DNA from 3 places in the Mesorhizobium sp. Cs1299R1N1 genome. Region 1 is predicted to be linked to each of the others. Evidence: predicted binding sites of a transcription regulator. Region 1 holds the regulator's gene; each other region holds the start of a gene.
The links. Region 1 encodes PhoB, which activates phosphate uptake and scavenging genes when phosphate is short. Its sites were predicted from a motif close to TGTCATNNANCTGTCAT; they were not measured.

Region 1 (10,354 bases):
GATGCGGTTGAGCGCGGCGTGGTCGCCGTCCTGGCCAGAGACCGGCACGGTGCCGGCGAGCCCCTGCGCCGTCAACGCCGCGACGACGCCGCCGGCGGTGCCGTCATTGGCCGCGACCACGGCGTCGACCTTATTGTCGTTGGCGGTGAGGAACTGCTCCATGTTCTTCTGGGCGTTGGCGGGCAGCCAGCCGTCCGTATAGGCTTCGCCGACATTCTTGATCTTGCCGCTGTCGATGGCTTCCTTCAGCACTTCCATCGAGCCCGAGAACAGGAAGTCGGCATTCGGGTCGGCACCCGAGCCCTTGATGAAGACGTAATTGCCTTCAGGCTTCACCTTGAACACCTCGCGAGCCTGCATGCGGCCGACTTCCTTGTTGTCGAAGGTCAGGTAGAAGACGTCCTTGTTTTCGATCAGGCGGTCATAGCCGACGACCGGAATGCCCTCGTCGAGCGCCTTCTGCACCGCTGGGCCGATGGCCGAAGCATCCTGCGCCAGGATGATCAGCGAATTGGCGCCCTGCGAAATCAGGCTTTCGACATCGGTCAGCTGCTTGCCGGGATTGGACTGCGCATCGGCGGAAATGTACTTGTCGCCCGCGGCCTCGATCGCCTTCTTCATGGCGGCCTCGTCGGTCTTCCAGCGCTCTTCCTGGAAATTCGACCACGAAACGCCGATGACCTTGTCCTTCGCCTGCGCCACCGACGCCAGCGTCAGCGACATGGCGACACCCGCCAGGATGGCGACTGTGAATCTCTTCATGATATATCCTCCCTGCGCCGCGTATGGCGCGACCAAACTGGCCCGAAGGCCGGCACAAAGGCCCTATTTTTTCGAGCCTCGAAAAAACACTGATCCATCGTCGGAACACTGTCAACATCGATTCTGATGGATTTTGAGGTGCCGGGAACCTTTTTTCGAGTCCCGCAATAAATAAATGACAGCTCCTGCCGCTTCTGCCAGTATTCGATCCGTTGCCGGAGATGTTCGAGGGGGGTGTCAAGAACCGCGGCGACGGGGAGGATGTGGGAAGCATGTCGGTCGGAATCCGCCACGACGATCTGCGCCGGCGCAACCGCGCCATGGTGATTGCAGCCGTGCGTCAGGGTGGTCAGCCCTCGCGCACCGAGATCGCCGCCACCACCGGCCTCAGCCACTCGACCATATCGGCGATATCAGCCGACCTGATCGACGAGGGTATCCTGACCGAAGGCAAGCCGAACGAGGCCGGTTTACTGAAACGCGGCCGGCCGCAGGTTGGCCTTGGCCTCAACCCCGAGGCGGCGGCTGTGATGACCGTGGTGCTGTCGCTGAATTTCCTGTCCGTCGCCGTCATCGATTATTCCGGCCAGGTGGTCGCCGAGGAACAGCGCCGGCTGGACACGCTGACCATGTCGCGCGAGGCGCTGATCGGCGAATGCACGGCAATAGTGCGGCGGCGCCTCGAGGACCCCGATCTCGACGTCCGTAGTATTGCCCGCATCGCACTGGCGATCCAGGGCATCACCGACACCGAGGCGCGTGCGATGCTGTGGTCGCCGATCACGCCGCAGACGGACATTCCCTTCGCCGACATACTTGAAGCCGAGTTCGGCATCCCCGCCACCATGGAGAACGACTGCAACATGATGGCGGTGGCGCTGCGCTGGCGCGACCCCGAACGCTACCGCGACGACTTCATCGCCATCCTGCTCTCGCACGGCATCGGCATGGGCCTGGTGCTGAAGGGCGAGTTGTTCACCGGGACGCATTCATCGGGAGGCGAGTTCGGCCACATGATCCATCGCCCGGGAGGCGCACTCTGCCGCTGCGGGCGGCGCGGCTGCGTCGAGGCCTATGCCGGCAACTACGCCATCTGGCGCAACGCCAGGCAGCTTGGCGAGGACGCCGAACCGGTCGCGGATGTCAGCGATGCGCAGATGCGGGCACTCGCCGCGACGGCAAGGGAGAAAGACGGACCGGAGCGCGAAGCCTATCGCAAGGCCGGCGAGGCGCTGGGCTATGGGCTGGGCAGCCTGTTCGCGCTGATCGATCCCGCACCCGTCGCCATGGTCGGCGTCAGCGCCGCCGCCTTCGACCTGATCGAGCCGGCCTTGCGCGAGGCCATCGCCCAGACCGCCGGCGGCCAGCATTCGGAATCGATTTCCTTCGACACCGAGCCGAACGAGCTGCCGCTCATCCGCGAAGGTTGCGCCATGCGCGCATTGACCTTCGTGGACCAGGAGATTTTCGCGCCGGGCGTGCTGGCGAGGCCCGGCGTTCCGGGCAAGAATGTAGCCTGATTTCAGTCTTCCCTGATCGCGTAGCCCGCGCCGCGAATGGTGCGGATCACGTCCGGCATGCGGCCGTTGTTGACCGCCTTGCGCAGCCGGCCGACATGCACGTCCACGGTGCGTTCATCGATATAGATCGTCTCGCCCCAGACGTTGTCGAGCAGCTGGCTGCGCGAGAACACGCGGCCGGGATGACGCATCATGAATTCGAGCAGGCGGAACTCGGTCGGTCCGAGCCGGATCTCGCTCTTCTTGCGATAGACCCGGTGCGATTCCCGGTCGAGCACGATGTCGCCGACCTTGAGCACGCTGGACAGCACTTCCGGCTTGGCGCGGCGCAGCAGCGCCTTGACCCGGGCCATGAATTCCGGCGTCGAGAATGGCTTGACCAGATAGTCGTCGGCGCCGGTCGAGAGGCCGCGCACGCGGTCGCTCTCCTCGCCGCGCGCCGTCAGCATGATGATCGGCAGCCTCTCGGTCTCGGGCCGCATTCGCAGGCGCCGACAGAGTTCGATGCCGGAAACCGCCGGCACCATCCAGTCGAGCACCAGGAGGTCGGGCACGTTCTCCTGGAGGCGGATCTCGGCTTCGTCGCCGCGTGTCACCACCTCGACCTGGTAGCCTTCCGATTCCAGATTGTAGCGGAGGAGCACGCCGAGCGGCTCCTCGTCCTCCACCACCATGATGCGTGGCGCGATCATCGATTGATCATCCCTGCCGTCAAGCCGCTGGCACCGACATCGCCGTCTCGTCCTGCTTCGGACGGTTGGCGGGCAGTTGCGTGCCGGTCAGCACATAATATGCATTCTCGGCAATGTTGGTCACGTGGTCGCCGATGCGTTCGAGATTCTTGGCGCAGAACAAAAGATGCGTGCAAGCCGTGATGTTGCGCGGATCCTCCATCATGTAGGTCAGGAGTTCGCGGAACACCGATGTGTATTTGACATCGATGCGTTCGTCGTCATTCCTGAGCTTGGCGAGCGCGGCGGCATCGCCGGCCGCGTATTCCTCGACCACGCCCTGCACCTGGATCAGCACCAGCTGCGCCATGGAGTCGATCGAATGCGACAGGTCGCGCGGCGTGGCGGAGAGGCCGACGGAGCCGACGCGCTTGGCAATGTTCTTGGCAAGGTCGCCGATGCGCTCGAGATCGCCTGCCATCCGGATCGAGCCGACGACATGACGCAGATCGTCGGCCATCGGCTGGCGCTTGGCGATCAGGGTGATGGCGCGGTCGTCGAGTTCGCGCTGGCGCGCGTCCATGATGGCGTCGTCGGAGACGACCCGCTGTGCCAGCGCGTTATCGGAATTCAGCAGCGCCTTGGTGGCGCCGCCGACCATCGTGCCGGCGAGATCGCCCATGTCGCTGATCAGCCTGCTGATCTGTCCGAGATCCTCGTCGAAGGCTGCGACTGTATGTTCGGCCATGATCCTGGTCCTCGTATGCGTGATATCAGCCGAAGCGGCCGGTGATGTAGTCCTGCGTGCGCTTCTCGCGAGGCGACGTGAAGATCTTCTCGGTCTTGTCGAATTCGACCAGTTCGCCCAGATACATGAAAGCCGTCTGGCGTGACACGCGCGCCGCCTGCTGCATATTGTGGGTGACGATGACGATCGTGTAGTCGGCCTGCAACTCGTCGATCAGTTCCTCGATCTTGGCGGTCGACAGCGGATCGAGCGCCGAGGCCGGCTCGTCGAGCAGGATGACCTCCGGCTTCACCGCCACGGTGCGGGCGATGCAAAGACGCTGCTGCTGGCCGCCCGACAGGCTGAGACCGCTGGCGTTCAGCTTGTCCTTGACCTCGGTCCACAATGCGGCGCGCTTCAGCGCCTGCTCGACACGGCCGTCCATCTCGGCCTTGCTGATCTTCTCATAGAGCCTGACGCCGAAAGCGATGTTCTCATAGATCGACATCGGGAACGGCGTCGGCTTCTGGAACACCATGCCGATCTTGGTCCGCAGCAGGTTGAGATCCTGCGAACGATCGAGAACGTTCTGGCCGTCGAGCAGCACCTGGCCCTCGGCGGTCTGCTTGGGGTAGAGTTCGTAGATGCGGTTGAAGACGCGCAGCAGCGTCGACTTTCCGCAACCCGACGGACCGATGAAGGCCGTCACGCTGCGCTCGGGCAGCGACAACGTGATGTCCTTCAGCGCCTTCGACTGGCCGTAGTAGAAATTGAGGTTCTTGACCTCGATCTTCGCCTTGGCGGCTGCCTCGGCGGCAATCGTCATGTCTGGAGACAACATCTGGCTCATTTGTCCTCTCTGCGTCCGGTCAGGCTGCGCGCAAAGATGCTGAGCGCGAGAACCGTCAATGTGATTATGAGTGCGCCGGTCCAGGCCAGCTGCTGCCATTCCTCATAGGGGCTGAGAGCGAACTGGAAGATGGTGACCGGCAGGCTGGCCATCGGCGCGTTGAGATTGCTCGACCAGAACTGGTTGTTGAGCGCGGTGAAGAGCAGCGGCGCCGTCTCGCCGGAGATACGGGCGATCGACAGCAATATGCCGGTGACGATGCCGGAAAGTGCTGCACGGTAAGCCACTGATTTGATGACCACCCAGCGCGGCGCGCCGATCGCGGTTCCGGCTTCGCGCAAGGCGTTCGGCACCAGGTTGAGCATGTCCTCGGTAGTGCGCACGACCACGGGGATGACCAGGATGGCCAGCGCGACGGCGCCGGCGATCGCCGAGAAATGCCCCATCGGCCGCACCATCAATTCGTAGACGAACAGGCCGATGATGATCGACGGCGCCGACAGCAGGATGTCGTTGATGAAGCGCACCACGGTGGTGAGTTTCGAGAAGCGGCCATATTCGGCCATATAGGTGCCGGCCAGAACACCGATTGGCGTGCCGACGATAACGGCGATGACGGTCATCACCACGCTGCCATAGATAGCGTTCAGCAGGCCGCCGGCATCGCCGGGGGGCGGCGTCATCTGCGTGAACACATCAAGGGAGAGCCCGGCTGCGCCTTTGTAGACCAGAGCGCCGAGGATCAGTGCCAGCCAGGCAAGCCCGATGCCCGCGGCGGCGACGCACAGCGTCATCATCACCGAGTTTCTGGTCTTGCGGCGGCTGTGAAGCGACGAGGCTGTCGACATCGGTCAGGCTCCGGTGCGGGCGTCGATGCGCATCAGCATGTAACGTGCGATGGCAAGGATGAGGAAGGTGATGACGAACAGGATCAAGCCGAGCGCCACCAGCGAGGACGTGTAGAGGTCGCCGACGGCTTCGGTGAATTCATTGGCGATGGTCGCGGAGATTGTCGTTGCCGGCGCGAACAGCGAGGTCGAGATGCGGTGCGCATTACCGATCACGAAGGTCACCGCCATGGTTTCGCCGAGCGCGCGGCCAAGGCCAAGCATGACGCCGCCCATGATGCCGATGCGGGTGTAAGGGATGACGACGCGACGTGTCACTTCCCAGGTCGTGCAGCCAATGCCGTAGGCGGACTCCTTCAGCACCGGCGGCACCGTGTCGAACACGTCCTTGGTGATCGAGGTGATGAAGGGCAGCACCATGATGGCGAGGATCAGCGACGAGGTCAGCAGGCCGATGCCGTAGGGCGGACCGGCAAACAGGCTGCCAAGGCCGGGAATGCCATGGAAAACACTGATGATGAAGGGTTGCACAGTCGTCTGCAGGAACGGCGCCAGGACGAACAGGCCCCAGATGCCGTAGATGATCGAAGGAATGCCGGCCAGCAGTTCCACCGCCATGCCGATTGGGCGCCGAAGCGGGCGCGGGCAAAGCTCGGTGAGAAAAATGGCAATGCCGATGCCGAGCGGCACGGCGATCAGGATGGCGATGGCCGATGTGACAATGGTGCCATAGATAGGCGCCAGGGCGCCGAATTTCTCCGTCACCGGGTTCCAGCTCTCGCTGGTCAGAAACGAGAAGCCGAAGGTCGACAGTGCCTGCCAGGAACCGGCAAACAACGAGATGGCGACGCCGCCAAGCAGCACCAGCACGAGAATGGCGGCGGCGCGGGTCAGCCCATGGAAGATCGAATCTGTTAACGCGAAGCGTCTGACGATGACGTCGCGCGAGCCCTTAATGGCTGGCAAGGCTTCCTGGACAGCACTCATGTCAAGCTCGGCTCTTTGTGTTGAGAAAAAGGAGCGCCGCGTGAAGCGGCGCTCCTTAGGGTGATGTTACTCGCCAGCGAAGACCGGCTTGCCACCGGCCTGGATGTCGGCCTTCCACGAAGCCTTGATCAGGTCGACGACGCTGTCGGGGATCGACACGTAGTCGAGCGCCTTGGCGGTTTCCTTGCCGTCCTTATAGGCCCAGGCAAAGAACTTCAGCGCTTCGCCGGTGGCAGCGGCATCGTCCGGAGCCTTGTGGATCAGCACCCAGGTCGAGGCGGCGATCGGCCAGGTGGCGTCGCCGGGCTCGTTGGTGATGATGACGTTGAAGTTCTTCGCGCCCTTGAAGTCGGCATTCGAAGCGGCGGCGCCGAAGGATTCGAGCGACGGCTCGACAACCTTGCCGGCTGCATTCACCATCTTGGAGTAGGACAGCTTGTTCTGCTTGGCATAGGCATATTCGACGTAGCCGATGCCGCCGTCGGTCTGCTTGACGGTGTTGGCAACGCCTTCGCTGCCCTTGGCGCCGACGCCGGTCGGCCATTCGACGGCCGTGTCCGAACCAACCTTGTCCTTCCAGTCGGGCGACAGTTTCACCAGGTAGTCGGTGAAGTTGAAGGTCGTGCCCGAACCGTCCGAGCGATGCACGACCGCGATCGCGGTCGACGGCAGGGTGAGCGAGGGGTTCAGCGCCTTGATCGCGGCGTCGTCCCAGGTGGTGATGGCGCCGAGATAGATCTGGGCCAGCGTCTTGCCGTCGAGGACCAGTTCGCCCGGCTTGATGCCCGTGAGGTTGACGATCGGCACGATGCCGCCCATCACCATCGGGAACTGCACGAGGCCGTTCTTTTCGAGGTCTGCGTCGGACATCGGCTTGTCGGTGGCGCCGAAGGTCACGGTCTTGGCGATGACCTGCTTGATGCCGCCGCCGGAGCCGATCGACTGGTAGTTGAGGCCGATGCCGGTGTCCTTCTTGTAGGTGTCGGCCCATTTGGCGAACACCGGATAGATGAAGGTCGAGCCGGCGCCGGAAAGATCAGCTGCCATTGCTGCGGAAAGGGTGAGGGTGGACGCCGCAGCCATTGCAATCGCAACGGCCGCCGAGCGGATGAAATGTCTCATGTGGCCTGCTCCTGTTCGGAAGATGGTCTCTCGGCGCCACTTCTTTCCGGCGCCCGCTGAGGCCAATAGCCTTGGATTATAACAGTCGCATGACAGTTTCATGTCAGCCCGGTAACGCGTCGCCGGCACCGGGAAAAGCACCGGTGTCGGGCGCTTCGCGGCGCGGTCCGAGTTTACCGCCGGAATCAGGGGCTTGAGCCGTTCGACGGGTGAAAGCACCCGGAATTCGACGGGGGCTTTCCCAAGTGAAGAAAATCCGGACGGGAGCGCGTTGCTCGCAGCCAGAGCGTGTCATGGCCGGGCCATCGCCAAAAACAGGTCCGTTGGGGTAGAGTGACACTGTTTCTTGCAGGCGGTCGCTGCTCCCGCCCGTAACTGAGAAGAGCGGAATTCGATTTTGCTATTGTTCCGGCTGGACACCATCTTTGATATGGCGCGATCGCACCATAGTCACTGCACGCGGAGGTAGCGGCAAATCCCGTGCTGATTCCCTCGATTTGCCTCACTGGATCCTAAATCCAGGCGACGCGGGCGGGCGCTATCCCGCGTTGCGATGGACCTGACGGCCGGCGCCGACCCAACGCTCGACCTTCTCGAGCAGGGCCTTGGGGCTGATCGGCTTGGGCAGATAGTCGTCCATGCCCGCCTCCAGGCAGCGTTCGCGGTCCCCCTTGAGCGCATGCGCGGTGACGCCGACGATCGGCACATGCGTACCGGTTTCCTGCTCCAGCAGGCGGATCGCGGCCGTCGCTTCGAGACCGCTCATCTCCGGCATCGAGACATCCATCAGGATCATGCACGGATTGAGCGTGCCGAAGGCGTCGAGTGCCTTGCGGCCATTGCCGACGATCTCGAAACCGTAGCCGGTCTCGCCGAGGATCTGGGTGAAGACCATCTGGTTCACCTCATTGTCCTCGGCCACGAGGATATCCAGCCTGTGCCCGCCCCCGGTGGCAGGCAGCCTGGGACGAACCGGCGGCGGCTGCAGCTGCGCGCGCTGCTCGGAAGGCGCCAGGGGCGACCGCGGGGTAATCTCGAGCGCCTCGCCCGCTGGCGGCTGAACGGCCTGGTCGTTGGTGGCGTGGCGATGGCGCTGGATGGTCGCGACCAGGGTCTCCAGGAGTACCGAGGAGCGTGCTGGCTTGATCAACTGCGCGTCGATGCCGAGATCGCGGTAGCTGGTGTTGGCAAGCGACTGGTCGACCGAGGTCAGCATGATGATCGGCGTGTCCGCGAGGCCCTCGGTGTTGCGCACGATGCGCGCCATTTCGGCGCCGCTCATCTCAGGCATCTGATAGTCGAGCACGACACAATCCACCGCCACGCCATAGGCTGCCGCGGCGATCAGCACCTTGAGACCTTCCGCGCCGCTTTCGGCCGCGCAGGAATCGAACGTCCACGAGGTCATCTGCTCGGTCAGGATGGCGCGGTTGACGGCATTGTCGTCGACGATCAGCACGCGCGCGCCCGTCACGTCCACCGGCGTGATGCGCTGCCCGTTCTGCTGCCCGGCCCCCGGCAGCGTCACCGTGAACCAGAAGGTCGACCCCTTGCCTTCGGCGCTCTCGACGCCAATGTCGCCACCCATCAGGTCGACCAGCCGCGAGGTGATGGCAAGGCCAAGCCCGGTGCCCTCGTGGCGCCTTGTCGACGACGTGTCGACCTGGCTGAATTTCTCGAACACCAGTTTCAGTTTTTCCTCGGGGATGCCGATGCCGGTGTCGGTGACCGAAATCGTCAGCCTGGTTCCCGTCGGAACCCGTTCGCCGGTCACATCGACCAGCACATGGCCTTCTTCGGTGAACTTCACCGCATTGCCGAGCAGGTTGGTGACGATTTGCCGGATGCGGCCGACATCGCCGATGAACAGGCTCTCGAGCCGCGGCTCGATGCGCACGATGAGCTCGAGGTCCTTTTCCTTGGCCCGCGTAGACACCAGCGTCGCCACGTCCTCGATCGCCTCGGCGAGATTGAAGGGCGCCGGGTCGAGCACCAGCTGGCCGGCATCGATCTTGGAGAAATCCAGGATGTCGTTGATGATGGTCAACAGCGCATTGCCCGATTTGACGATGATGTCGGTGAATGTCTTCTGCTTCGGGTCGAGATTGGATTTGGCCAGCAGTTCAGCCATGCCCAGCACGCCATTCATCGGCGTGCGGATCTCGTGGCTCATATTGGCGAGGAATTCCGACTTGGCGCGGTCGGCGAGCACGGCGCGCTGACGCGCTTCGCTGAGCTCCGCCTCGCGCTGCTTCAGTTCCGTGATGTCGGTCGTCGAACCGATCAAATAGAGTGAACCGTCGGAGGCGATCATTGCGCCCTTGCGGGCGAACTGATGCCTGACGCTGCCGTCGGGAAGGCGCACCGTCTCCTCGATCTCCTGGGTCTCGCCGGTACGCAGCACGGCGAGATCGCTGGCCACGAAGGCCTCGCCATCAGGCCCGAAGATCTCGACGTCGGTGTTGCCGATCGCCTCCTGCTTGCTGAAGCCGGTGAGGTCGCACCAGCCCTTGTTGACATAGAACTGCCTGAGATCGGAGCGCTTGGCGTAGATCGACACCGGTACATTGTCGATCAGGCTGCGGAACACCTCGTTCTCGCGCATGCTCTCTTCCAGAGCTTGCTCGCGTGCCTTGACGTAGGTGATGTCGGTGCTGGAGCCGACCAGATGCACCGATCCGTCCGTGGCCACCAGGCGGCTCTTGCGCGTCACCAACTGCCGCACCGTTCCGTCACGATGGGTGACGGGCTCCTCGACCTCACGCACATTGCCGTTCGTCACGACATCGGTGTCGTCCTGGCTGAAGCCCTCTGCTTCCTCGCCGCTGAACAGCTGGCGGTCGGTCCGGCCGATGACATCGTCCTTG
Region 2 (10,354 bases), on a different contig from region 1:
GTCAGACGGCGATCTTGCCGCCGCCCTGTTTGGTGATCGCCACGACCGCCGGCCGCACCGGCATGTCCGGCTTGAAATCGGGCCAGCGGGTCGACGGGTCCTCGTAGTAGGAGGGCCGGCCGAACGCATCCCAGTCCTCGCCGCCGTCGCCCGGATGCTGGACGGCGACGAAGGCGGTCTGGTCGTCCGGCGCGAACAGCGGGCCGCACATTTCGGCGCCGATCGGCACCCGGAAGAACAGTTTCGAGGTCGCCCGCGCCGATCCTTCCGTGTCCACCGCCCACAGGCCGTCGGTGCGGCCGGTGGCCTTCGGGCCCTGGCCGTCGGTGGCGACCCACAGGCGCCCGGCCGAATCGACCGCGCAATTGTCGGGCATGCCGAACCAGCCATGGGCCGTCGTCGCGGTGGAGAAGGTGGCGCCGACATCGGCCACCGCCGGATCGCCGCATTTCAGCAGCACTTCCCACTTGCCCTTCGTGGCGGCGAAATCGCCGCCGTCCTCGACGATCTCGATGATGTGGCCGAAGGCATTCCCGGCGCGCGGGTTGGCGGCGTCGACCTGATCGGCCTTGCGCTTGGAATTGTTGGTCAGCATGACATAGACCTTGCCGTTGCCGGCATTGGGCTGGATGTCTTCGGGCCGGTCCATCTTGGTGGCGCCAAGCAGGTCGGCGGCGCGGCGCGTCTCGATCAGCACGTCGGCTTGGCCGGCAAAACCGTTTTCCGCCGTCAGCGGACCCTGCCCGAACACGATCGGCATCCATTCGACCGAGCCGTCCTCGGCGAATTTGGCGACATGCAATGTGCCGTCGTCGAGCAGGTCCTTGTTGGCCGCGCGGTCGCCGGCGTTGAACATGTCCTTGGTGACGAACTTGTAGACGTAGTCGAAGCGCTCGTCGTCGCCGAGATAGAAGACGACGCGGCCGTCCTTGGCGACGATCGATTCGGCGCCCTCATGCTTGAAACGGCCCATGGCGGTACGTTTGCGCGGTACCGAATTCGGGTCGTTGACATCGACCTCGACGATCCAGCCGAAGCGGTTGGGCTCGTTCGGCTCCTTGGCGAGGTTGAAGCGGTCGTAATGCGCGCCCCATTCATAGGCGCCTTCGGGTATGCCGAGGCGCTTGTAGTTGGCGGCTTCCTTGTGGCCCTCCGGCAGCTCGCCGGAGAAATAGCCGTGGATGTTCTCCTCGGCCATCACATAGGTGCCCCAGGGCGTGACGCCGCCGGCGCAGTTGTTGATCGTGCCGAAGACTTTCGTTCCGGACGGATCGGCATTGGTCTTGACGCGGTCATGGCCGGCGACCGGGCCGGACAGCGCCATCTCGGTGTTGGAGGTGATGCGGCGGTTGAGCTTGCCGTCACGCACCACCTGCCATTTGCCGCCGTCCTTGCGGATCTCGACGATCGTGCCGCCATGGGCGGCCATCTCGACATCGACCTGCTCCTTCGAGAGCGGCGCCACCTCGGCCGACTTCTTGCCGTCCTTCTCGACGATCTTGACGATGCCCGGGAACATCAGATGCGGGTTGGTGTATTCGTGGTTGATGACCAGCAGGCCGTGTTCCGCCGAGCCGTCGATCGCGATATAGCCGACATAGTCGTTGTTGTAGCCGAACTGCCTGGCATGGGCTTGCGCCGACTGCCTGGTCGGGTCGAATGCCGGCGAATCGGCAAACAGCGGATCGCCCCAGCGCAACAACACGTCGGCGTCGTAGCCCGGCGCGACATGGTGCTTGTCGTCGATACCGGCCTCCAGCTCGTCGAATGTGAAGGCGGAGCCTTCCGCGGCGCGAGCATCGTCGGCGGCGATCATCGCCAGCGGGCTGACGGTGGCGGCGATCGCCGAGACGGCAAGCGAACCCTTGAGGAAGCCACGGCGCGAGAACCGCGCGGCGATAATCTCGCCCATCGTGCGGTTTTCGCTGGGATTGTTGGCCGGGCCTTCGTTTTCCTCGAGCAGGCTGGTGCGGAATCGGGCATCGGTGGAGCGATGTTCGGTCATGGGAGCCTCTGGCTTGGATTTGGCTGGATTTTGTTGCCTGTTCGACCGCCTTACAGTCGACTGATCACATTTTCGTGACATCGTAACCGCGCTGCCGCTCCCTCACGATACCGGTTTTCACACCGGGGCCTGGGACTTTAGTCCAATCTTGCGCCTGCAAAGGTCCTGGGGGACAAACGCAACGGTCGGAGGCCGCTTTCGGTCACCACGTCTTTCGGCGATGTTCGTTGCACTGCAACGTTGGGGTGAGCGCGCCGGCTCAATCGACGGAGATCAGTATGCGCGGATCGATTACGGCCCGTTGTTGTCGCCTGGCTCTGAGATCGGCGGCGCTTCTGGCGCTGACCGTCGCTCCCTATGGAATTGCCTTCCATGGATTCGTGCCTGGAATCGATGCCGCGACCGCACATGCCGACAGGGGTGGTGGCAATGGCGGCGGTGGCGGTGGTGGCGGTGGCAATGGCGGTAATGGCGGCAACGGCGGCGGTAACAGTGGCGGCAACGGGAATAGCGGGAACAGTAACGGGAATAGCGGCGGCGGGAACAACGGAAATGGCAAGGGCCAGCGCGACAAGAGCAGCCATGTCAACGCCACCACCGGCGACGAGGTCGACGTGGACGGCAACAAGATTACAGTTCAGCACCCCGACGGTATGACGGAAAACATCGAGAACGGCCGTTTCAGGATGAAGGATGCGCTCGGGCGCACCATCATCGACCGCCCGGCCACACCGGCCGATGTCAGCCGGCTCAAGGCGCTGTGAATTTCGGCCCTGTGAATTCGGCCTTGTGAATTTCGGCCCTGTGAATTCGGCCTTGTGAAGCTGGTCAACAGGCAACGACCAGTTTCACACGTCACCTCCGCCGCCCCCCGGCGGAGGTGACCTCCTTTGCGCGGCGTTCCAAATGCCCCGAGGCGCTTATTCCAGGAAAAACGGCTTCCCGCGAAAAGCGCGCGGCGCTTTCTCCTGGCGGAATTACGCAGACGCTGAACCGCTCTATGAGCGGTCCGTCTCGCGGTCGCGAAACTCGCGCATCATGAGGGCTGCTTCCGTGCGGTTTCGCACGCTGAGTTTCGACAGCACCCCCGTCATGTGGTGCTTCACGGTCTTCTCCTGCAGCTCCAGGCGCAAGGCAACTTCCTTGTTGCTCAGTCCCTCCGCCACCAGCCGCAGGATTTCGGTCTGCCGGCCGGTGAGTTGCCGCAGCCGGTCCGCCACGCCGTTGGCAGGCTGCAGGGACTGCACATCGGAAAGCAGCCGGGCCGACAACATCGGCGAAAGATAGCTTTCGCCAGCCGCCACGTTGCGCAGGATATCGGCAAGCGAGCGCGACCCGACGCCTTTGAGGACATAGCCGCGCACGCCCGCGTTCAGGGCCTTGGTCACATCGCCATTGGCTTCTGAAACGGTCAATAGGACGATCTTCTGGGCGGGATGGTCGGCAAGGATGCTTGCAACCGCGGCCAGGCCGCCGCCCGGCATCGAAATATCGAGCAGCAATATGTCGGGCTGCATGGTCGAGACGATGCGTTCCGCGTCCTGCGCGGTCGCACCTTCTCCGGCCATCTCGAAGCCTCCGATCTCCGACAGGCTGCGGGTCACGCCTTCGCGGAACAGCGGATGGTCGTCGACAATGGCGATGCGAATGGCGTCCATTATGCTTGCTCCTCGACTGAAAGACGGATCACCAGCTTCGTGCCTTTCGGCCCGGTCAGGGTTTCGAACTGTCCGCCGATGCTTTCAACGCGCTCCCTGAGGCCGGCCAGCCCCAACCCCTCGGCCCGCGCCGGATCGAAGCCCGGCCCGCCATCCGAAACTTCAACGAAAAGCCTGCCGTTTTTCATTCCTGCATGCACCGCCTGATCCTTGCCCCGCCCGTGGCGGTAGGCATTGTTCAGCCCCTCCTGCACGAAGCGATAGATGCTGATCTTCTCAGAAGCGCCGGGTTCGGGCAAATGTCCGGGCAGGGTGAGCCTCACCGACGTGCCCGTCCGGTGCTCATGTTCCTCGACGGCCAGCCGCAACACGTCCGCGGCCGCCGCCGTTTCTATCTGCGGCAGCACCAGGCCGGTGCAGATGCCGCGTATTTCGCGCATCGCGTCCTCCAGCGTCTTGCGGATCATGGCGACCTCGGTCGAGCGGCCTTCGCTGCCATGGCCGTCGCCGGTGAACACCGGACTGTCCATGCGCAGCGCCGCCAGGGCCACGAGCTGGGCCGGGCCGTCATGCAGGTCGGCGCCGATCCGGCGCAGGTATCTTTCGTTGAGTGCGGTGGCGCGGCGGGACGCCCGCTGCACGCGTTGCCGCAACGCGCTGTTCTGCGTCACCAGCCCTTGCAGCTCCGACACCTGGCGGCGCAGCGCCCCGCGCTGGTCGTCGATGGTGCGGCTGGCGCGCAGGACGATGCTCGACAGAAGCAGGAATGCCGTCAAGGTGGTGCCGGCCACCACCAGCCAGCTCGACAGCAGGGCGGAAGCCAGGGTGGCTTTGAAATCGCTGGCGATCTCGTAGAATTCGGTGACGGCGACCACGTCGCCGGACCAGGGTTCGCGCACGGGATTGTAGATCTCGAGCAACGGCACGCCCGCGGCCCGCTCCTTGTCTTCGTTCTCGTCGAACGTATCGAACTGGGCAACGACACTGCCCTGGAAGGCGGAACGCAGATTTTTGTTCAGGTCGAAGCGGCGGCCGATCAAATCCGCGTCCTTCGCGTAGAGCACCGTGCCGTCGCGGCGCCAGAGCCTGAACGATGCCAGGCGTTTGCCGAGCGCGCCCTGGCCGAGCGTCTCGTCGAGCGCCTGTTTGACGGAATCGCTGAGTTCCTCGCTCTTGCGCAGGTCGGGCAGCAGCGGCGCAATCACGCTGTCGACATAAAGCGCCGTCGTGGCGGCCGAATTGCGAATGATGCCGTCCCGGATCTGCGTCGTCACCCAGGTCCCTACGACCAGCATGACGACCAGAAGCCCAAAGCCGCCGGCAACGACGAATTGCAGGGCAAGGGAAAGCTCGCTCCAGCGCCGCGCCAAGTTCTGAAGAATACGAATCATGGTCCCCTGACCGCCCTTCTATCGACATGCCGGGCGATTCCAGCACATTGAGCTTCAGTCTCGCCGTTGCCAAGACCTTCGTTGGAAACGACGTCGCTTGACGTCTCGGCGCGCTTCGGAAACATGGTCCGCGACATCAGGCGAAAGCCGCTTCGAGGGGGACGGACGTTGAGTTTTTCGGGACTGCTGCAGCTTGGCCTTTCGACGGTGATCTTCCTGCTGGCGGCGACCGCCGCCAAGCAATGGGGGCTGGCACCGAGCCTGGGCAGGATCCTGCTGACGCTGGCGCTCTATTCGCTGGGCAATCTGATCATGCTGCGGCTGATCCGCGAATTCGGCATGTCGGTGTCTTTCAGCCTCTCGGCGGTCATCCAGCTGGTCTCGGTCAACGTCGTGGCGCTGGTGTTCTTCGGCGAGCGCGTCAACGCGCTGCAGGCCGCCGGCATCGCGCTGGCGATCGCCGCCGTGGCGCTGATCACGCTTGGACCCTATCTGCAAGGGCGGTTGTAACGGTGCCGATGAAGAACGCTGCGAAAGCTCTGCTCAACCGGGTCGAATTCCCGGTGCTGCTGGCCGGCCTGGTCATCGCCGGTGGGCTGTGGGCGTTCGAGGAATTGATGGAGGTGGCACGGGCCACCACGCCGCACGCCTTCGATACCGAAATCCTGCTTGCCTTCCGCCAGCCGGGCCAGCCCGGCGTTCCCATCGGCCCGCCATGGCTCGAAGGGGCGATGCGCGACATCACCAGCCTTGGCAGCACCAGCGTGCTGGTGCTGATCACCACGGCGACGATCATCTATCTGCTGTTGATCCGCCGCCCGGCGACGGCGCTTCTCATCTTCGTTGCGGTGGCGGGCGGCCAGCTGCTGTCGAGCTTGCTGAAAGTCGGCGTCGACCGGCCCCGCCCGGAACTGGTTTCGCATCTGGTCAACGAGACCTCGCTTTCCTTCCCGAGCGGCCATGCCATGCTGTCGGCGGTGACCTATCTCACGCTCGGTTCGCTGGCGGCACGCTTCCTGCCGGGCCGCACCACCCAGGTCTACGTGTTGTTCCTGGCGGTGCTGACGGCGGTGCTGGTCGGCGTCAGCCGCGTCTATCTCGGCGTCCACTGGCCGTCGGACGTGCTGGCGGGCTGGTGCGCCGGCTTTGCCTGGGCGATGCTATGCTGGTTGGTGGCGAGGCTTCTGCAACGGCGCCAGGCGGTGAGCGACGACACCTGACCTCGCCGTCAGATCAATCTGTTGATGAGGTGCCCACCACAGCCCGCCAGCGCCAAAACCAGCGACAGCAAACCTGCCGATATCGTCAAGGTCTTGAAAATTCTCAACCGCGTATACCCCTGCCCCGGATGCACGCCACCCTAGCTTGAAATTCTCGCGGAGTATCGAAGAAAATGGGCAATCAGGCGACAACGATTATGTCTAACGCATTTACAATGATGCTTGAAACATCACAATGATGGTCTTACACATTATCTCCGCAGACTCAGACATGGGTTCCGGTCGATGATCACTGCCGCGCAAATGCGTGCCGCAAGGGCCTTGGCCGGCATCGACCAGAAGACGCTCGCCGAGCGCGCCGGCGTCTCGCTTCCGACCATCCAGCGCATGGAAGCGAGCGACGGCGTGGTCAGGGGCGTGGTCGATACGCTGATGAAGGTCATCCAGGCTCTCGATGGTGCCGGGGTGGAACTGATCGGCGAGAACCAGCCCAGCGAGCGCGGCGGCAGGGGCGTGCGCCTCAAGCCCGCCGTGCCGCCGGATCCCTAGGCTGAGCCAGCATAAGTCGCGACGGCGACCGCCGACAGTCCTGCCGACGATCCCGCCGCCTTTGCAGGTGCGGAAGGCAGCCCATGGATCAAGCGCGTCAGGCAGTGTATCAACCGGCCCACCAGCCGGTGAAGCCGACATTTTCCGAATTGTTCACGCCGAAGCTGGTGACAGTCTGGCGCGAGGGCTACCACCTGCCGCAATTCAAGGCCGACTTCATGTCCGGCCTGACCGTCGCCATCGTCGCGCTGCCGCTGTCGATGGCAATCGCGATCGCGTCGGGCGTGACGCCGGAACGCGGCCTCTACACCTCCATCGTCGGCGGCTTCATCATCTCGGCCTTGGGCGGCAGCCGCTTCCAGATCGGCGGCCCGGCCGGCGCCTTCATCGTGCTGGTGGCGGCGACGGTCGCCCGCGTCGGCGTCGACGGCCTGCTGCTGGCGACGATGATGGCCGGTGTGTTCCTGCTTGCGATCGGGTACCTCCGCCTCGGCACCTACATCAAATTCATTCCCTATCCGGTCACCGTCGGCTTCACCGCCGGCATTGCCGTCATCATCTTCTCCGGCCAGATCGTCGAACTGTTCGGGCTGACCCTGCCGGCCAGGGAACCCGGACCGTTCGTGCCCAAGTTGATCGCGCTTGGCGAAGCGGCCCGCACGCTCAACCCCGCCGCGACCTTGGTGGCGGTGTTGACCATCGCAACCATCGTTTTCCTGAAGCGCTGGCGGCCGAAATGGCCTTCCATGCTGATCGCCATCGGGCTTGCCTCGCTCGTCGTGGCGCTGTTTGCGCTGCCGGCCGAGACGATCGGCACGCGCTATGGCGGCATCCCGCGCAGCCTGCAATGGCCTGGCCTGCCCCCGGTCAGTCTCGGCAGGATGCTCGACGTCCTGCCGGACGCGACCGCCTTCGCGCTGCTTGGCGCGATCGAATCACTGCTGTCGGCCGTCGTTGCCGACGGCATGACTGGCCGGCGGCACCGCTCGAATTGCGAGCTGGTGGCGCAAGGCTTCGCCAACATCGGATCCGCCCTGTTTGGCGGCATCTGCGCCACCGGCACCATCGCCCGCACCGCCACCAACGTGCGGGCCGGCGCGCACGGCCCGGTTTCGGGCATCGTCCATTCGGCTATCCTGCTGGTGCTGATGCTGGTGGCGGCGCCGCTAGCCAGCTACATCCCGCTCTCGGCCCTTGCCGGCGTGCTGGCGGTGGTCTGCTGGAACATGTTCGAGAAACAGGCGTTCGCCACGCTGCTCAGGGCATCGCGCGGCGATGCGCTGGTGCTGCTGGCGACCTTCCTGATCGTCGTCTTCCGCGACCTGACCGAAGGCATCGTCGTCGGCTTCGCGCTCGGCTCGATCCTGTTCATCGATCGCATGGCGAAGTCCGTCGCCGTCGAGGCGGATCTGGCGCAGGAGGATGTTGCCGACAGCGGCGCCGGCGCCTATGATTCCAGCGAGGCCGCTGACGCCGAAACCGTCGTCTATCGCATCTCGGGCGCCTTCTTCTTCGGCGCCGCCTCCACCGTCGGCAGCGTGCTCGACCGCATCGCCGACCAGCGCCGCAACTTCATCCTCGACTGTTCGGCCGTGCCGCTTTTTGATTCGACGGCGGCCAATGTCATCGAAAGCGCGGCCCGCAAGGCGAGGCGCGCTGGCGCGCGCTTCATCATTTCGGGCGCCTCGCCGCGGATACGGCGCATGCTGATCAACCACGGCGTCAAGCGGCCGCTGGTGACCTATGCCGCTTCGATTCGCGATGCGCGGGCGCAGCTGGCGGGAAAACAGGAGGTGGAACAGCCGTCAATCATCGATTGAGCGATCCCGGGCCGCTGACGAACGGGCTTCCCACGAGATAAAATCGCAGCGGGCGCTCGGCATCCTTCGAAATGCCGATCCTGATGCTCTGCCCGATCGCGCCGGTTTCAGTGCCATCCCGAGCGAGCCATAGCGGGCCTTCCCGGCAAAGGTCGAGCCCGTCGAGCGAACGATCGATCCGCAATGCCGCGGCCAGCCTTCCCGGCCCGCGCGCCAGGTCGCGCAGGCGCTCGACGCCCCGGTTCAGCCGCATGATCGCGATGCCTTCCAGCGGCTCCAGCGCCCGGATCAGCACGCCGGTCCCGGTGCCTTGCGTCTCGCTCGAAACGTTCAGCATGAACGAGATGCCATAGGCGAGATAGACATAGGCGTGCCCGCGCTCGAGAAACAGTGACCGGTTGCGCGGCGTCATTCCCCGAAAGCCATGCCCGGCGGCATCGCCGACGACATAGGCCTCGGTCTCGACGATGCGGCCGCTGACCCTGCCTTCAGGCAAGTCGCGCACCACCAGCTTGCCGATGAGATGGCGGGCGAGGGCGGCCGTATCGTCGGGCAGTTCTTCTCGCGCGAGCGGCGGATGATTGTCGCTGTGGCTCACGATATCCGCTCGACCCGTTGCGCGCGCCAAGGTCCGGGTTCGAACGGCGCGCCGACATACTGGGTCTCGTGGGCCACCTTGCCGTCGAGAAACGCCACGATGCTGACGGTGTAGGACGGCTGCCCGTCATCGGTCAGGCGCTTCACCGTGCGCCGCATCACCGGCACCGGTGACGGTCGGAGGCGGCCCAATGGCGATCCAGGGCCGCTCTGATCTCCCGGTCTTCCATGGCAAACCTCCTCGACCATCGCCGTGGATGGGCCGTCCTACCACGGTCCATCCACGGCTGTCAGCGAAGGTCGCGCGGATCGGCCTCGGGACGCCGGCTCTCAGTCGAGCTTCAGCGCCGCCACTTCGCCCTCGTTCATCAGCGGCACATAGAGGATCGACTCGCCGTCGGTGCCGATGTCGGCGCTGCCGGGCTTGAACTGCGCAACCGCTTCCGGCGTGCCGCCGGTCCTGTATCGGTAGAGCGTGCCGGTCATGTAGGCGGTGGCATAGAGGGTGCCGCCAATGGCGACGACGCCATCGAGGTCGGCGAACCTTTGGGCGCCCGACAGCGGCGTCACCGTCTTGCTGGCGAGGTCGACCGCCAGCAGCCCGCCCGGCTCGGCGGTGCTGAAGTCGCTCTTGATGCCCTTACCCCAGGAGGCCACGATCAGCCTGTCGCCGTCGGCGAAGACGCCGTTGGGCGAAGCCAGCAACGCATCCCTCACGAACAGTTCCGGCCTGTCGCCATTGATCCGGTAGATCGTGTCGGCCAGCATGTCGGTGACATAGACCTTGCCGGACTGGTCCGATGTCATGTCGTTCAGGAAGACCGCGTTCGGTACGGCGATGCTGGCGATGAGCTTGCCGCTGGCGAGGTCGACGACGCGGACCTTGGTGATGTCGGCGACATAGAGCTTGCCGCCCGATATCGCCATGCCCTTGGGCGCGTCCATGCCGTCGGTCCAGTGTTGCGTTACGGTCTTGCCGTCGAGGGACAGCACGCTGAGATAACCATTGCCGTCGGCGTCGCCCGGATTGCCGACGATGTTGGAAACGATGATGCGGTTGTTGGCGGCGTCGAACAGCGCCGATTCCGGCTGTTCGAGGCCGCTTGCGCGCCAG
Region 3 (10,354 bases), on a different contig from region 1:
GTTTTCAGGACGTGGCGATCATGTCCTACGCCACCAAATTCGCCTCGGCCTTCTACGGCCCTTATCGCGAAGCAGTCGGCACCGCCGGCCTGCTCAAGGGCGACAAGAAGACCTATTATATCGACCACGCCAATTCGGACGAGGCGGTGCGCGAGGCCGAACAGGACATCGCCGAGGGCGCCGACATGCTGATGGTGAAGCCCGGCCTGCCCTATCTCGACATCATCCGCCGGCTGAAGGACGAATTCCAGATGCCGACCTTCGCCTATCAGGTGTCGGGCGAATATTCGATGATCAAGGCGGCCGGCGCCAATGGCTGGATCGACGGCGAGAAGGCGATGCTGGAATCGCTGCTCGCCTTCAAGCGTGCCGGCTGCGACGGCATCCTGACCTACTTCGCTCCCGAAGTGGCGGAAATGCTGAAAGGGTAGCCTCAACGTCCCAGGCAAGGCCTTTCAGTAGATGTCACCACTCTTTCGAGCGGTCGGCGGTTCCTTCGAATTCCCGCTGACAAAAACCGGCAGCTGCAGCTACAATAACCGCACGGCCGGAGGCGGCCGGCAGCCCGCACCTCGGCCAGGAGGTATGGCGAACGCCTCCAGAGGTGCTTCCTGACCCGGTTCACCGTCGGGTCGGGCGTCGGCAATGCGGACACCACATCCGTTTCGTGAAATTTACAGGCGAATGAGTTGATATCGCGGCTGTCTCGGCCGCCACTGGCCGTCCGAGCCGACCGCCACACAACAGTCTGGACATCGCTTGGTGCGAAGGTCTGGATAGATGTCTTTCGATCCGAAAAATACCGCTTGCAATTCACAATCGGATTGCTAGAAGAAAACCACTTGCAAAACACAACTGGTTATCGAGGAGGTCTTCATGTCCAAGCTTCGCGTCAACGCTTTCAGCTTGTCCCTCGACGGCTACGGCGCCGGGCCTGATCAGAGTCTGGAAAATCCGCTCGGCGTCGGCGGAATGGCCCTGCACAAATGGGCTTTCAGCACCCGCACCTTCCGCAAGATGTTTGGCGAGGAAGGCGGCGAGACAGGCGTCGACGAGGACTTTGCGGCGCGCAGCTTCGAGAACCTCGGCGCCTGGATCCTCGGCCGCAATATGTTCGGCCCGATCCGGGGTGAATGGCCTGACGACAAGTGGAAGGGCTGGTGGGGCGACAATCCGCCCTATCATGTGCCGGTGTTCGTGCTGACCCACCACGAGCGGGCGTCTATCACGATGGAAGGCGGAACGATTTTCCATTTCGTCACCGGCGGGATCCATTCGGCGCTAGAGCAGGCAAAATCAGCGGCCGGCGGCAAGGACGTGCGGGTCGGCGGCGGCGTCTCCACCATCCGGCAATATCTCCAGGAGCGGCTGATCGACGAGATGCACCTGGCGATCTCACCGGTGCTGCTGGGCAAGGGCGAAAACCTTTTTGCCGCCCTCGACATGCCCAACCTTGGTTATCAGTGCACCGAACAGGCGGCAACGGCACTTGCCACACACGTGGTCATCAACAGGGCTTAGGCCGAGCCCTTTTGGCGCAGGCCCTTTCTCCCCGTCACTATACCAGGAGAAATGTCCGGCAGGACAACGAGGGCGGTGCTGTCGAACGAAGATGATGCTGGCGTAGTCCTGCGAATGGCGGTCTAACCAGTTAACCCTGCGCCGCCCCTCATCCGCCCTTCGGGCACCTTCTCCCCGTGAAACGGGGAGAAGGAAAGGTTTCTCAATATTTCTCCGGCACGTAAAGTTCGCGCGGCAAGACCTGGCGTTCGTATTCGGGGTTGAAGACGCGCTCCGGCAGCGTGATCTCCTCGTGCGGCACGTCTTCGTAAGGCAGTTGCTTCAGCAGATGATCGATGCAGTTCAGGCGCGCGCGCTTCTTGTCGTTGCCCTCGACGATGAACCAGGGCGCTTCGGGGATGTTGGTGCGGGCGAAAGTCTCCTCCTTGGCCTTGGTGTACTGTTCCCAGCGCACGCGTGACTGCAGGTCCATCGGCGACAGCTTCCACTGCTTCATCGGATCATGGATGCGCATCAGGAAGCGCATCTGCTGTTCTTCGTCGGTGATCGAGAACCAGTATTTGACCACGGTGATGCCCGAGCGCACCAGCATGCGCTCGAACTCCGGCACGTCATGGAAGAACTCCTCCACCTGCTCGGGGTTGGCAAAACCCATTACCCGTTCGACGCCGGAGCGGTTGTACCAGGAGCGGTCGAGCAACACGATCTCGCCGCCTGCCGGCAAATGCGGGACATAGCGCTGGAAATACCATTGCGACTTCTCGCGTTCGGTCGGCGCCGGAAGCGCCACGACGCGACAGATGCGCGGATTGAGCCGCTGGGTGATGCGCTTGATGACGCCGCCCTTGCCGGCGGAGTCACGGCCCTCGAAAATCACCACCAGTTTCTTCTTGTGATAGGCGACCCAGGATTGCAGCTTGATCAATTCGGACTGCAAGCTGATCAGGTCGCGAAAATATTGCATGCGATCGATCGAAGGCGGATGCGAGTTCTTGTAGATCTTGGCGATCTCCATCGACAGCGCCGGCTCCGACATTTCGAGCTCATAATCTTCGTCGAGCGTGTCGGCGAGTTCGGCTTCGAGCCAGTCCTTGGCAGGGGAATTCTGTTTTAGCTCGGTCATATCAGCTGCTCCGCTTGCAAGCCCTGTCGGTTACCACTGGGCGCCCCAAATTGCTGGCCAGCGGCCGAGAATGGAAACACCTGAGCCGACTTCAATATAGGCCGGCGGTGACGGTTTTATTGCAGCCCGAGCGCAATTGCCGCCACGGCGGATTCGGCGATGTGTGATCGATCCAACTCATTCTACGGCGACAAGCCGGCCGAATTGTCCTACAAATCCGCGGTCGCGTTCCAGGCCTGCCCCATGGCGGCACGCCTCTTCAACAAAATCGTGAGGATCTGACATGGAATACCGCACCCTTGGCCGTTCGGGCCTGAAGGTTTCGACACTGACGCTTGGCACCATGACCTTCGGCGGTGCCGGGCCCTTCGCCGCGGTCGGCAACAGCGATCTCGCCGAAGCCAAGCGGATGATCGACATGTGCATCGACGCCGGCATCAACCTCATCGACACCGCAAATGTCTATTCGAACGGCCTGTCTGAAGAGATCATAGGCGAAGCGCTCGGCGGCAAGCGCAAGAATGATGTGCTGATCGCGTCCAAGGCGCGGATGCGGATCGGCAAGGGTCCGAACGACGAAGGCCTGTCGCGCCATCATCTGATCCGTGAATGCGAGAGAAGCCTGAAGCGGTTGAAGACTGATGTCATCGACATCTATTTCGTCCACCAGTGGGACGGCCTCACCCCGCTCGAGGAAACCGTTGCCGCGCTCGACACTTTGGTCAGCCAGGGCAAGGTGCGCTACATCGGCTGCTCCAACTATTCCGGCTGGCAGGTGATGAAGGCGCTTTCCATCAGCGACAGCCGTCACCAGCAACGCTTCGTCACCCAGCAGATCCACTACACGCTGGAAGCGCGCGAGGCCGAGTACGAGTTGCTGCCGATCTCGGTCGACCAGGGGCTGGGCGTGCTGGTCTGGAGCCCGCTCGCCGGCGGCCTGCTGTCGGGCAAATACCGCCGCGACAGCCCGACCGCCCGCCAGCTCGCCGGCTGGTCCGAGCCGCCGATCCGCGACGAGGACCGGCTGTGGCGGATCGTCGATGTGCTGGTCGACATCGGCAAGGATCGTGGTGTGTCGGCGGCGCAGGTGGCGCTTGCCTGGCTGCTCGGCCGCCCCGCCGTCTCGTCGCTGGTGATCGGCGCCCGCAATGACGTCCAGCTGAAGGACAATCTCGCGGCCGCCGCCCTGGAGCTCGGCACCGAGGAACGCCAGCGCCTCGACGCCGTCAGCCGACCGCCCCTGCTCTACCCCTACTGGCACCAGCAACTGACGGCGAAGGATCGCTTCGGCCCCGCCGACATGGTTCTCGACCGCAGCGACATCTGATCAGCGGCGTCGGGCCGAGCACAAGAGCTAGGTCCCGATGAACCGCCAGAGCTCGGGATCGGGTTCGATCTGGCCGCTGAGCACGAAATATTTGTAGAGGACGAGCAGGGAGATCGCCTGCTCGTCCCGTTCATTGGAAAATTTGCGGCAATAGCCATTGGCCGCGGCGATGATGCGCTCCGCCGCGGCCGGATGCTGCTCGAAATAATCTACCTTTTCACGAAGATCGGAGAAGTTCGGGTCGAGCGGCGCATAGTGGACACCAGCCTCGAGGTGGCTCTCGCCAAACCATGTTTCGTAGGTCGGCGGCGGCATCAGACAGAGCGAGTTGGAATTCATGATCCATTTGAGGTTGGTCGCCACGTCATTGCCCTCCAACGAGACGATGTAGCGATAGCGCAGATGCTGGCTGATGCTGAGGAAAGGCTTGCTGTACTCAGCCGGTGCACTGCGCTTGTGCGAACCGACGTCGCAGAACGGCAAGCCGCGCGCGACATCCAGGAACCGTGTCCTGATCGGGTTGTTGAGGTCGCCGCGCCAGACCACGACCGGGCGTTTGTCGGCGAAGGCCACGGTGTCGACGGGCATGTGGAAGTGGCGAAACTTGTTGAACTTCATAACGACAGCGTTGCCGTTGTCGACGCTGATCGGCCGATCCTTGACGAGCGTCGGCAGCCTGGGCACGCCTTTGACGTCGCCGAACTTCAGGTCGATGAGCAATGACGGATCGAAATAGCGGGCAAATTCCTTCAGGTCGTAATAATACATGCTCGGTTCAAACGGCATCTTGTCGATGCGCACGGCATCCGGGCTTGGCGTAAAAGCGTTCTGCAGCTTGTTGTAGTGATTCAGCCGTCGGCGCACGGCTTCATCCGAGAGCCTGGCCTGTTCCAGGCGGCCCGCCAACCGTCGTCGGAAGATCGCCTGGGGTGCGATATCGCGCATGACGTTTCGCGCGTAGTAGAAGACCCTTGCCGTCGTCCGTTGTATGGTGGCCATCGTTCTCGTAGTCTAAAACAAGCGCCACTAAACAGACAACAGCCGGGATGGTTCCCGCAGCGTGATCGCGCATCGTTAGGGCACGCATTCCGGCAGTGCCCGAACACGTGATGGCCGGCCTCGACGAGACGCGCCGGAGATGCCGCGGCAACTACAGCATGTCGCGGCGAATAGGATTCGCCCGGCCTTCCGTAAGCTTCTGATTTTATGCATGTCCCGGAACCGAGGACACTTCCGGGCGACATGCATTAGCCCGTTATGTAGCGCCACACCTCGGCATCAGGTTTGATCTGGCCAGAGAGCACGAAGTATTTGTAGAGCACCAGCAGGGAGATCGCCTGTTCGGTCCGCTCGTCGTCGAATGTCCGGCAATAGGCGTTCGCGGCGGCGATGATGCGCTCTGCCTTGGCCGGGTGCCGCTCGAAATACGTGACGTGTTCGGCAAGATTGGAGAAGTCTGCCTCTAGCGGCACATAGTGGACATTGGCTTCGAGCTGTCGCTCGGCAAACCATGTCTCGTAGGTCGGCGGCGGCATCAGGCAAAGCGACTTCGAGTTCATGATCCATTTGAGGTTGGTCGCCACATCATTACCCTCGAGCGAGACGATGTAGCGATAGCGCTGGTGCTGGCTGATGCTGAGAAAAGGCTTGGCGTATTCCGCCGGCGCGTCCGGCTTGTGCGAGCCGACATCGCAGAACGGCAGGTCGCGCACGGCCTTCAAGAATCTTGTCCTGATCGGATTGTTGAGATCGCCGCGCCAGACCACGGCCGGAAGCTTGTCGGCGAACGAGATGGCGTCAGCCGGCATCTGGAAGTGGCGAAACTTGTCCAGCTTCATGATGACCGCGTTCTTGTCGTCATCACGGATCGGCCGATCCTTGACGATCGTCGGCACCTTCGGCACACGCCTGACGTCGCCGTATTCGAGGTCGATGAGCAAATCCGGATCGAAGTAGCGGGCGAATTCCTTCAGGTCATAATAGTACATGGTCGGCGTGAAGGGCAGCTTGCTGATGCGCTTGGCATTGGCGCTTGGCGCGAAACCTTCCTGCAACTTGTTGTAGTAATTCAACCGCTGGCGCGCCGCCTCACCGGAAAGCCTGGCCCTTTCGAGACGGCCGGCCAGCCTGGCGCGAAACAGCGCTTGCGGAGCCACATCGCGCGCGGCGTTTCGCGCATAATAGAAAACTCTTGCTGCGGTCCGCGAAATTGTGGCCATCGGTCACTTGATCAAAACTAACAGGCAGCTCTCAATTCATTGGCGCCCCGGGTTTCCTACATCATTGTGGCGCCCATCTGGCAAGCCCCGGCATCTCTTCGACGCATCGTCGCTTCGGCTGTTGTGTTTGACGGCTAATGCTCCTAGGCAGGTTCAGGGCCGCAAGGCAGTGACAAAAGGAGCCGATATGGCGCGAGCACCAAACTACGATCAGGAACGCAAGGAGCGCGACCGCCAGAAGGCGGCCAAGAAGGCTGAAAAACTGGCGGCCAAGGTTGCCGCGCGCGAGCGTTCGAAGCCTGAGACCGAGACGGAGACCGAAACCGAGGAGTAACGGCATGCGGCCCGCGAATGCGGGCCGTGCCTCAATCCGAATTGTCGGTGTCAGCCTATGTCAGGCTGGCGCCTTGTCGCTGATGAAAACATCCACCTCCCGCGCCGCCGCGATGAAAGCGCGTCGTGCGTTCATCGCCGGCTTGTCGCCGGCGAGTGCGTCGTGGCAGGCCTGCAGCGCCGCACGATGCTTGGCGCTGCGCTTGCCCGGCCAGCTGTTGAGGAGGTAATCCGAAGCCTCCCTTGCCGAACGCAAGAGCTGAGTGCTTCCCGCCGTGACGGATTTGACGGTCACGGGTGTTTCAAAACGATTGTTTTCCATCGCCGCTCTTACGCCATCGGCTTGCTCGAAGCGAGGCTGAAAGTGCGCTTCGCGTCGGATGCCGCCTGTTTTCCGGCGAGCGGGCTGCCGCGCATAGGCCGTACTAAGCGGCGACGACGGCAAATCCCCTGGCGCGAAGGCCACGTCGGTCGTTGGCAAGCGACGTCACCAGCCGGTCGCGGCTGCCGACGATGTGGGCCGACAGGAGCCGCGCGGCTTCATCGGCCTGAGCAAGGCGTGTAGCGGCTAGGATGGCGCGATGCTCGAGCCAGACACGGCCAAGGGCCGTTTCATCACGCACTTCCAGCCAGCGGGCGCGCGACAGGCGCGTCATGGCGTCTCGAACCGCCCGGAACAGGAATTCGTTGCCGGAGAGCCGCGCCAGCTCGATGTGAAAATCCGTGCCGACACGATGCCATTCCTCGCGCGGGGTATTTTCGTCGCAGGAATCGAGCATCGCCTCGATGACATCGATAGCGCTCTTGTCGGCTTGCCCGCATGTCAGCCGCAGCGCCGCGACCTCGACCGCCTCGCGATAGACCGCAATCTGCTCGAGCTCGGCCAGATTGATGGGCGAGACCGTCCAGCCGCGCCCGTCCCTGCCGACCAGCCCCTCGGTCTCCAGCCGCAGAAGTGCCGCCCTGACCGGCGTGCGCGAGGCGCCGAAACGGCCTTCGATCCAGCGTTCGGTCAGCCGCTCTCCCGGCCCGATCTCGAGCGCCAGGATCATCTCGCGAAGCTGCCGTTCGACATTCTGCATCTGCGACATCGCGCATCCTTTCCGAAGCCGCATTGACAGCAACCGGCTTGAAGTTCATGACGGATACCAGGTTGGTATCCCAAAATGGTATCCGCAACAAGCACTGATACCGGGCAGGCAGGACATGACGCAGGAAGACACGCGGCAAAGCGGCTACAACATCCATTGGCGGCGCAATCTCGCCGTCTGTTTCGCGGGGTCGTTCAGCACGCTCATCGCCATGACCCTGCTCCTGCCCTTCTTGCCGCTCTACGTCGAACAGCTCGGCGCACGGGGCCATGCCGCCATCGTACAATGGTCCGGCGTCGCCTATGGCGCCACCTTCTTCGCCGCGGCGATGGTCGCGCCGTTGTGGGGACGCCTGGGCGACCGCTACGGCCGCAAGGTGATGCTGGTGCGCGCCTCCTTCGGCATGGCGATCTGCATGTCGCTGACGGGCATGGTCGAGACGGTCTGGCAGTTGGTTCTGCTGCGCCTGCTGATCGGCTTCGCCGGCGGCTATTCCTCGGGTTCAACCATATTGGTGGCCATGCAGACGCCGAAGGAGCGCTCCGGCTGGGCGCTTGGCGTCCTGTCGGCGGGCATCACGGCGGGCTCGCTGGTCGGCCCGCTGCTCGGCGGCGTGCTGCCGCCGGTGATCGGGATTCGCGCCACCTTCCTCTTGTCGGGCGGGGTGATCTTCCTCGCCTTCCTGGCGACGACCTTCCTCATCAAGGAGAGTCCGCGCCCGAGGGCTGCCAAAGCCGCGTCGGCGACAAAACCGAAAAGCGGCTGGTCGCAGATCCCGGACAAGCGTCCGGTCGTGGCCATGCTGATCACCGGCATGCTGCTCGCCTTCGCCACGATGTCGATCGAGCCGATCATCACCGTCTATGTGCAGCAGCTCATCGAGGACCAGAACCGGGTGACGCTCGTCGCCGGCGTGGTAATGTCGGCGGCCGCCCTCGGCACCATCTTGTCGGCGTCCTGGCTCGGCAAGCTCGCAGACCGGATCGGGCACTGGAACGTTGTCGTGGCAGCGCTGGCCGTCTCGGCGCTGTTGCTCATCCCGCAGGCTTTTGTCGTCAACAGCTGGCAGCTTATCGGCCTGCGTTTCCTGATGGGCCTGGCGCTGGGCGGCCTCCTGCCCTGCATCACCAGTGTCATCAGGCACAACATCCCCGACGGCGTCGGCGGCAACGTGCTTGGCCTTGCGATCTCGGCACAGTATGTCGGGCAGGTCGCGGGGCCGCTGGCCGGCGGTTTCGTCGGCGGCCATTTCGGAATGCCGGCGGTGTTTCTCGGCACGTCGGTGCTAATGGCGCTGGGTGCCGCCTACAACTGGATCGTCCAATCGCGGCGGACGCGGCATATGGCGCTGGAAGCGGGCAAGCCCTGAGCTTGCCTGACCTGCAAAAGAAGGAGCACGCCGACCATGAACCTCGCCAATCCAAACGGCAGCCGGCTCCTCGTGCTTGCCGGCGGTCTCGCCGGCGCGGCGGGGGTGGCGCTTTCGGCAGCGGCCGCACATCATGGCGGCGCCTTCACCGGCACGGCCGCGTCATTCCTCCTGATGCATGCGCCGGTCTTTCTCGCCATCGGCCTTATCGGAGCAAACCGCTGGCTGCGCATCGCAAGCCTCGTTCTGCTCGCCGGGCTGCTGCTCTTCGCGGGTGATCTTCTCGCCCGCGATTTCTGGGGCTCAAGACTGTTTCCGATGTCGGCGCCGATCGGCGGCACCCTGCTCATTGCAGGCTGGCTGGCGATAGCGATTTCGGCCGTGGCGCGTCCACGACCCTGAAATGATCGCTCCACGTCAATCCTGGCGGCGTTCCGGGCGGACCCAAAGTTCGCGATTGCGCGCGGCGGGTTTTGTCCGGCGCCGCGCCTCCGGTCGCTCCGTGGCCGGCGCGATGCCCCAGTAGTTGCGATAGATGTCCTCGAACAGATGTTTGATGGGGTGCATGACTCATCCTCCTTGTCTTTGAATCGATCCAATTCACGGGTGCGAAAAAATGTTGATCAGCCCCGCTTGCGGGCCACGAGGAAGCGAAGGTCGCGAATCCATGGACCGGCTTCACCACGGCGCCTGACTTTGCTGGCGGCTGTCCTGATATTCCAGTCGCTGCGATAAATGTCGTCGAACAGATAGTTGACGGGATGCATGGCGCTCCTCCCCTTCGGTTAGACAAGCAGGCCAAGCCTGCCAATTTGGATCGATTCAAGCATATGACTCCGGCCATCGTCGGTCAAGCAAAATTTGAATCGATCCAACGAAAATGCTAGATGCGGCCCAGGAACGTGCTAAATGCATGTCAGGAGGCACGCGCAAATGGCGTCACTCACCGCAGGCAATCGACGACCCGTGCGACTGGCCGATATCGCAAAGGCCGCCGGTGTTTCGCACGGCACCGCGTCCAATGTATTCAGCCGCCCCGAGATCGTGCGCGAGGAAGTTCGCGACCGGGTTCGCGCGGCAGCCGAGGCAATGGGTTATGGCGGACCCGATCCAAAGGGCAGGCTGCTGCGGGCCGGCAAGGTCAACGCCATCGGCGTTGCCACCGCCGAGCCCCTCTCCTATTTCTTCGACGATCCGTTTGCGCGCGTTATGATGGCAGGCATCTCGCAGGCTTGCGATGCGACGGGAGCCGGCATTTCCCTGGTCTCGGCCGCCAACAACGAGCAGCTTGCCTGGAACATCCAGAGCGCCCTGGTCGACGGCTTCATCGTCTTCTGCATCGAAGGCGGCTCGCGCCTGGTGGAGTTGGCA

Region 2: the regulator PhoB is predicted to act here: its motif matches at 2,069-2,085, upstream of O7A70_RS15365 (PhoX family protein).
Region 3: the regulator PhoB is predicted to act here: its motif matches at 2,752-2,768, upstream of ppk2 (polyphosphate kinase 2).

The regions. Positions count from the first base shown of each region.
Region 1 covers NZ_JAPYKR010000014.1:101,409-111,762, reverse strand. Annotated here, with positions in the region: gene xylF (D-xylose ABC transporter substrate-binding protein) at 1-762, opposite strand, end outside; gene O7A70_RS27060 (ROK family protein) at 1,035-2,282, shown strand; gene phoB (phosphate regulon transcriptional regulator PhoB) at 2,285-2,974, opposite strand; gene phoU (phosphate signaling complex protein PhoU) at 2,994-3,701, opposite strand; gene pstB (phosphate ABC transporter ATP-binding protein PstB) at 3,727-4,530, opposite strand; gene pstA (phosphate ABC transporter permease PstA) at 4,527-5,378, opposite strand; gene pstC (phosphate ABC transporter permease subunit PstC) at 5,382-6,365, opposite strand; gene pstS (phosphate ABC transporter substrate-binding protein PstS) at 6,432-7,487, opposite strand; gene O7A70_RS27025 (PAS domain-containing protein) at 8,026-10,354, opposite strand, start outside.
Region 2 covers NZ_JAPYKR010000006.1:231,678-242,031, reverse strand. Annotated here, with positions in the region: gene O7A70_RS15365 (PhoX family protein) at 2-2,005, opposite strand; gene O7A70_RS15360 (hypothetical protein) at 2,284-2,769, shown strand; gene O7A70_RS15355 (response regulator transcription factor) at 3,004-3,666, opposite strand; gene O7A70_RS15350 (sensor histidine kinase) at 3,663-5,054, opposite strand; gene O7A70_RS15345 (hypothetical protein) at 5,223-5,564, shown strand; gene O7A70_RS15340 (phosphatase PAP2 family protein) at 5,573-6,274, shown strand; gene O7A70_RS15335 (helix-turn-helix domain-containing protein) at 6,560-6,823, shown strand; gene O7A70_RS15330 (SulP family inorganic anion transporter) at 6,907-8,643, shown strand; gene O7A70_RS15325 (DNA-3-methyladenine glycosylase) at 8,633-9,241, opposite strand; gene O7A70_RS15320 (hypothetical protein) at 9,238-9,432, opposite strand; gene O7A70_RS15315 (SMP-30/gluconolactonase/LRE family protein) at 9,571-10,354, opposite strand, start outside.
Region 3 covers NZ_JAPYKR010000005.1:262,999-273,352, forward strand. Annotated here, with positions in the region: gene hemB (porphobilinogen synthase) at 1-431, shown strand, start outside; gene O7A70_RS13460 (dihydrofolate reductase family protein) at 877-1,521, shown strand; gene ppk2 (polyphosphate kinase 2) at 1,724-2,644, opposite strand; gene O7A70_RS13470 (aldo/keto reductase) at 2,928-3,971, shown strand; gene O7A70_RS13475 (glycosyl transferase family 90) at 3,999-4,970, opposite strand; gene O7A70_RS13480 (glycosyl transferase family 90) at 5,219-6,190, opposite strand; gene O7A70_RS13485 (hypothetical protein) at 6,378-6,524, shown strand; gene O7A70_RS34195 (DUF982 domain-containing protein) at 6,585-7,004, opposite strand; gene O7A70_RS13495 (GntR family transcriptional regulator) at 6,949-7,614, opposite strand; gene O7A70_RS13500 (MFS transporter) at 7,730-8,983, shown strand; gene O7A70_RS13505 (DUF423 domain-containing protein) at 9,020-9,385, shown strand; gene O7A70_RS13510 (hypothetical protein) at 9,401-9,550, opposite strand; gene O7A70_RS13515 (hypothetical protein) at 9,607-9,750, opposite strand; gene O7A70_RS13520 (LacI family DNA-binding transcriptional regulator) at 9,917-10,354, shown strand, end outside.